2 regions of the Pseudoalteromonas sp. MMG024 genome follow, and region 2 is predicted to be linked to the other one. Evidence: riboswitches for the same ligand, from Rfam matches in the RefSeq annotation. Region 2 holds a riboswitch; the other holds the start of a gene.

Region 1 (3,423 bases), on a different contig from region 2:
GGATATGCAAAACATAATTTAGCAGCCTATAGCTGCCAAATTAATGGGTTTGATTTTAGTTTGGCAACGCCAATGACTGTTAAACAGCCACCAGCGCTTATTGAAGTTTCTCTTACACCCGACTTAACAGGCTTCGAGCAAACGACTGTGAATCGCTTGCACCACGTTATCTGATTCAGTTTGCTCAACTAAGAAACATAAGTTGTGCTTACTTGCGCCATGGCAAATTAAACGAATATTAAAATCACTGAGTACACCCATTAAATTAATTTCGCCGTGACGTAATTGAATTTCAGAGCCGATTAATGCCACCAGTGTTAAATTATTCTCAACCGTTACATGACAAAACTCGCTTAACTCATCAAGACAAGCTTGTTCAAGCTCCGGGCGTGATGCATTCGGCGCGTTATCTAACGTTAACGCAACACTGATTTCAGATGTAGTCACTAAATCGACCGAAATATTGTACTTCGCTAAAATGGTAAACACGCGTGCTAAAAAGCCGCTTGCAAGCAGCATTTCAGGGCTTTTAACCGTTAATAGTATTTGATTTTTACGCTGTGTGACCGCGCGAATGCCCGCTTGTTCTGATTTTTCTTTTTCAATCCAAGTACCACCTTGCTCTGGCGCTTTGCTCGAACCAACAAACACACTAATGCCACTGCGACTTGCTGGTAAAATAGTGGCTGGATGTAATACTTTCGCGCCAAAGGTTGCCATTTCTGCCGCTTCATCAAAGCTCAGTTTGGCAATCGGCGCCGCTTTAACACATAAACGGGGATCTGTACTAAAAATACCCACTACATCTGTCCAAATGTAAACAGCTTTTGCATCAACCGCTTCAGCCAATAATGCTGCACTGTAATCAGAACCACCACGGCCAAGCGTGGTTGTGTCACCTTGGCTATTTGCACCAATAAAACCTTGGGTAACAACAATACTTTCGCTTAATAACGGCAATAAGTTTGATTGTGCTAATTCACGAGTGCGTTCAACATTAGGTTCTGCTTTACCAAAATGTGAATTTGTCGCGAGCACTTCGCGTGCATCAAAGCGCAGCGATTGTGCACCTAAGCTGCGTAAAACTTGGGTAAATAAATACGATGATAAACGCTCACCAAAACTTAATAGTTCATCGCTCGCTTTGTCATCAAATTCGTTTTGTAATGCAAAGGTTTTAAACGCTTCAAGTGTTGCTAAAAAACCTTCGGTAATGTCGTCATCTAATGTGAGTTTTTCAGTAATTTTGTGCTGAATGGCTACCACTGCGTCAATATGCTCTTGGCGTGCAGCGTCCGTCAAATCGTCATTTGCAAGGCTTACTAAATGATTTGTAACACCAGAGCTTGCACTTACGGCAACTAAACAGGTGTTTGGGTTTGATATAACAATTTCGGCGCAGCGCACCATAGCGTCATAGTCTGCGACACTGGTACCACCAAATTTTGCTACATTAATACTCGAATTAGACACGGTCTCTCCTTTAAATCTTAATAAGGAGAACTTGGCAAGGAACGTGATTGATTACATCAGGATAGTCTCTGCCAGAAGCTCTCCACCTGTTACAGGTGACAGTCCCGAAGATTCAACTTCTAGAACCGAAGCGAGCTGGCCACAAATCCAGATCACTCCTCGGCATTTAACCCCCTGATAGACCGTCGTCGGGAATGCGCCCTCGAATCTACTACCTGGTTAATGCACCTCTTCTGTTGTTTGCATGCAACAATAATGTTTATCGCATTACAGCAAACAAAAAGCCTTCTAAAAAGAAGGCTTTTGAAATTTACCGTTTAGCCGTCTAGCTGTCAATCACTAATTAATAAATAAACAACCAACTAAATACGATGATGAATAACCAATGGTATAGGCAATCATCAAATACATAAACATGCGTAGGTAACTTACAAAGGTAAGTTCCTTAATTTTGCTCATTGCAATAATACCCGCAGCTGAACCGATAATTAGCATTGAGCCGCCTACACCGGTTGCATAGGTAAAGGTTAACCACTGACGTGTATCCATTACGATATCTGCTTTTAAAAGTGCTGCGGTAAGCGGTACGTTATCAACGGCCGCTGACAAAATACCCATAAAGTAGTTTGCATATTCAGGTGCAAGTACTTCATAAAGGTGGGTAAATTGATTCAACACTCCAATTTCTTTCATCGCACCTACAAGTAATAACACACCCACAAAGAATAATAAGGTGTCATACTCAATTTCACGCACGTAATCGATAATCTTTTTATTCACATCTTTTTTGCGCATTAAGAATTGCGCTACTAAGAACATTAGCGATAAACCAAATAAAAAGGTTAATAATGGCGGAATGTGATACCACACACTAAACATTAGCGTGGCTACGATGGTCGAAACAAAAATACAGGCAATAGTGATATCAGTTTTTTCAATACGGCGCAGTTCGACTTTTTCAAAGGTAATGGTGCCTTTCATGCCCATACTCAGCATGGCCGCTAAAATAAATACCGATAACGCTGCAGGAGCGACAAGCAACAATAAGTTAGCAATGGTGACTTTATCTGCAAGGAAAATCATTAAGGTCGTTACATCACCGGTGATAAGCGATACCCCACCTGAGTTCACTGCAAATACAATAAGCGTGGCATACTTAATGAGTTTTTTGGCATCAAGCTTTAACGACATCACAACCGCCAGTGATATCAGCGTTGCGGTGATGTTGTCAGAAATCGACGAGAAGAAAAATGCAAACGCACCGATTAAATACATTAAATTGCGCTCGCTCATTTCATTAGGCAATACCCTATGCACCAAGCTTTGAATAAACCCTTTGGAGTTTAAATAAGCAACAAAGGTCATCGCTGCCATCAAAAACAACCACAAGGTCGCAATTTCTAAAATATTATGATCGAGTTCTTTTTGAACAGATTCTGGGCTTTGCCCATGTAAAGGGGAAATAAAGAGAATAATCCAGCACAAAGTTCCAAAAAATAGCGTTGTTTTGGCTTTGTTTACATGGATAATATCCTCTATAACAATCAGCACGAATGCGATTATTATCAGCGCGAGAATAACACCTGACACCATCTTGTTATTTTAACCTGTAGAGTTGAGTTAAAAATTTGAACGAACACCCAACCTGCGGTCGATAATAAGCCTGTTGAGCGGCGCGAAGTGTAGCACTGAAGATTACCTAAAACCACTACGGTTTTAGCCTAATTACACATTTTTTTTATAAAAAATTTACTTTTTGGATAGATATCAAGTTAACGTGGATAAATATGATCCCACCTAAAAGAATTCTAGCAACCTTGGTAGACAATTGGTCACTGATTGAAGCCTTAATTAAACGCTTTGATTTTGGCGATTTTAGCTTCCAAGATGCCCAAAGCTTGTTAAAAAAATTAGAACCAAAACTCTCTTCCGAGGCGGTATTTAAGCAAA
Region 2 (3,423 bases):
CGTTGTAATGCAAGCCAATACCGATATTATCAAACCAAGATGTCCACGGCCGAGTGTCAATTAATAAACCGCCACCGTACTCGTAATAATGGCCTGTGCTAAAGGCGCTACGTGCGTCCCCACCCAAATCAACACGTTGAAATTTAAGGTAGATTGACTCGGTATGTTTTAACTTTTGGTCGAGCTTTATGGTTGCCCTAACGCTATTCGCAAAATACCAACCTGATGGGGTTGAATCACGTGTTGCATCATCACCACCAAACCCTTTACCAAAGAAGTGGTTATAACTCGACTTAACGAGCCAATGCCCCCAACGACTGGCTTTTCTGCGACTGAGAGTTAACCCCATATCAGTTAAAACTGAGTTTGCAGTTGTATTAAAATAAATACCTTCCACTTCTGCTTTAGCGGCACGACTTTCAGGGCTGTTGTAGTCATGAATATTGTCGTAATGCATCACATGCGCACCAATTGAGCCTTCTAACAACCAATTATCGTAACGATACAGCGCTGTTTCATAATCGGCATAAGCGGTGAAGATTTGATCATGGCTATCGTCGGGAATGGTCACATCATCCAGCAATATTTCTTGCGATTGTGAAATATAAGAAAAGTGCGTGTTTATGCGTGAATCTTCGTCTAACGTGTAGGTATAAGGCAGTGCAAATACTTGTAGCTGAGTTCTTAAATCAACACTTTTATCGCCTGCATCATCTCCGAGTTGCTCTAAAATATTAACCGGGTCAAAATTACCAAAGCCAAAGCGCACTACGTCAGAGTCACTTAACACAACCGACGACGCAAATGATTCCTCATAGGCTTTTTTCACCGATGCATCGCATGGCAAGCTTATAAAAACGCACAACAGAAATACTAACTTTCTCACAACTAAAGATTTTTACTTAATTTCAAGGGCAATAGCCGCTAGTTATATCATTAAACATCATGCGATTGCAGTGCTCTAAAATAAATTTTATTGACATTTAGACGTCCAAAATGTTTCAATTGCCGCTCAATCACCCTATTTTACGTTAGTGGCTATTTAAAATAGCGGCTAGCTTAGGGCTGGAAGAGGTGCGTTATTCAGGTAGTTCAGTTGAGGGGAGCAAACTCCAAAGACACTGAATGAGGGGAATTAACGCCGAGAGATAAGCTTTTTTGCTGATAACTTATCTCGGGCGCTTGGGCTGAATCCCGGCGACTGTCACCAATTACTTGTATTAAGTAAATATGTTTGGTGGAGAGCTTCTGGTCTTAGAAAAATAAGGCCATTCGCCTTATCTATTTTTTAAGTCCATTGCTCTTCGAATTTTTAGTTGTTCGAAGCTGGACTGAGCCTTTCTCTTATCCCTTCTTCGAACACATATTAAGTTCGCTAGAGATGAAATCACAATTTAATTTAACGCAGTACCCACTTTGGACTGCATTAGTCACCCCCTTCACTGAGACAGGTGAAGTTGACTATGACAATCTTGCGCAATTAGTAGCAGATCAACAAGATGCCGACAATGGCATTTTATTACTCGGCAGCACAGGTGAAGGTTTAGCATTAACCATCGCAGAGCAGCAGCGAATCGTGCGTTTTGTCTGTGACTTATCACCGACGGTACCTTTGATGGTTGCGGTAGGCGGGGTCAACTTACCGCAACAACTTGAGTGGTTAGAATTCTGTAACCAACAACCGATTGACGCACTATTACTAGGTTCACCACTTTACGCTAAACCTGGCATTAAAGGCCAAATTCAGTGGTTTGATGCATTACTCAGTGCCACAGAACTTCCTTGCATGTTGTATAACGTACCAGGACGCAGCGCCGTAGCACTTGCTCCTGAACTGTTATCAGCACTAAGTCATCACACCAACTTATGGGCTTTAAAAGAAGCCAGTGGTGACATTAGTAAATTTGAAGTATTTAGAAGCAGCAATCCTAATGTAGCTATTTACAGTGGCGATGATGCCTTAATGCCATATTTTGCCCAAGCTGGCGCAAAAGGTTTAGTATCGGTTGCAGCTAACGCATGGCCTAAACAAACCGCAGAGTTTGTTCGCAGATCGCTTTTAGGCACACCAAACCTGTTTACTACTTGGAGCGACGCGGTAAATAGCTTATTTGAAGTAGCTAACCCTGTGCCGGTAAAAGTGCTAATGCACCAACAAGGCAAGCTCAACACCCCAAATTTACGTCCACCGCTTACCCATCATGAGCTGGAATCACCTGCAGCAATTCTCGCTGCTAATCAAACAATTTTATCCTGGAATTAAGAGAGAAGTACTATGAACTGGCAAGAACTATTAAAAAACCTAGAAAACGGCACCTTACGCGCGGCAAACCAAGATGAAAATGGTAACTGGCACGCGAACGTTGAAGTTAAAAAAGGCATTTTAGATGTTTTCAAAAATGGTACTAATACTGAATTTCCAGGTGGATTTGTAGATAAAGATAACCTTGCTGTACGCGGTTTTTCTGCACAAGAAGGTGTACGTATGGTGCCAGGCGGTACGAGTGTTCGCCCAGGTGCCTATGTTGCAAGCGGCACAGTAATTATGCCACCAGCCTATGTGAATATTGGTGCCTACATCGACACCGGCACTATGGTTGATAGCCATGCATTAGTAGGCTCATGTGCTCAAATTGGTAAAAACGTACATTTAAGTGCTGCAGTGCAAATTGGCGGTGTATTGGAGCCTGTTGGCGCAAGCCCTGTAGTAATTGAAGATGATGCATTTATCGGCGCAGGTTGTGTCATCGTTGAAGGTGTGGTCGTTAAAAAAGGTGCGGTACTTGCACCAGGCGTGCGTCTTTCTGCAACTATTCCTGTTTATGACTGTGTAAATGAGCGCGTATTAGAAAAAGGCGAACCAATTCCAGAAAATGCGATTGTTATTCCTGGCTCACGCCCTTCATCAAGTGAATGGGGTCGTGAGCAAGGCTTAAGCATGTCATGTGCCCTTATCGTTAAATATCGTGATGAGCAAAGCGATGCGTCACTAGAACTTGAAGAGGCTTTACGTTAATGAGCTTCTTGAGCACACAACAGCGTCATGTGCTGGCTGAACTATGCCAGCAAAACGATACTCCCTTTTATGTTTATGATCTCGATAAACTAGAAGCGCATTTAACCACGATAACATCTCAAAATGTGGTGAAGCTATGGTATGCCGTTAAAGCCAATCCGCTATCAGAGATTATTAAAACGTTAGATAAATGCGGTTTTGACTTTGATGTAGCCAGCAGTGGCGAGCTAAATCAGGTATTAGATCAAGGCATAGACGCAAAACGTGTGCTCAACACTGGACCTGCTAAATCGAAAAAGCAGATCCAACACTTTCTCAGCAAAGGTGTTCGCACCTTTGTTGCTGAAAGTCATAATCAAGTGGCTTGGCTAAACCAAGCTGCTAGCGAACATAACATAACACTGCAA

Evidence for each region. Region 2 has a riboswitch for lysine ahead of dapA (4-hydroxy-tetrahydrodipicolinate synthase). Riboswitches for the same ligand answer to the same signal wherever they lie in the genome.
Region 1: another riboswitch for lysine. It lies ahead of lysC (lysine-sensitive aspartokinase 3); the one in region 2 lies ahead of dapA (4-hydroxy-tetrahydrodipicolinate synthase).

Annotation. Positions count from the first base shown of each region.
Region 1 is NZ_JAKFZO010000004.1:79,992-83,414, forward strand. It holds gene L1068_RS05035 (4'-phosphopantetheinyl transferase superfamily protein) at 1-174, shown strand, start outside; gene lysC (lysine-sensitive aspartokinase 3) at 124-1,473, opposite strand; lysine riboswitch at 1,541-1,714, opposite strand; gene nhaD (sodium:proton antiporter NhaD) at 1,813-3,066, opposite strand; gene L1068_RS05050 (hypothetical protein) at 3,261-3,423, shown strand, end outside.
Region 2 is NZ_JAKFZO010000005.1:210,333-213,755, reverse strand. It holds gene L1068_RS06815 (Solitary outer membrane autotransporter beta-barrel domain) at 1-886, opposite strand, end outside; lysine riboswitch at 1,062-1,256, shown strand; gene dapA (4-hydroxy-tetrahydrodipicolinate synthase) at 1,382-2,263, shown strand; gene L1068_RS06805 (2,3,4,5-tetrahydropyridine-2,6-dicarboxylate N-succinyltransferase) at 2,276-3,016, shown strand; gene L1068_RS06800 (PLP-dependent decarboxylase) at 3,016-3,423, shown strand, end outside.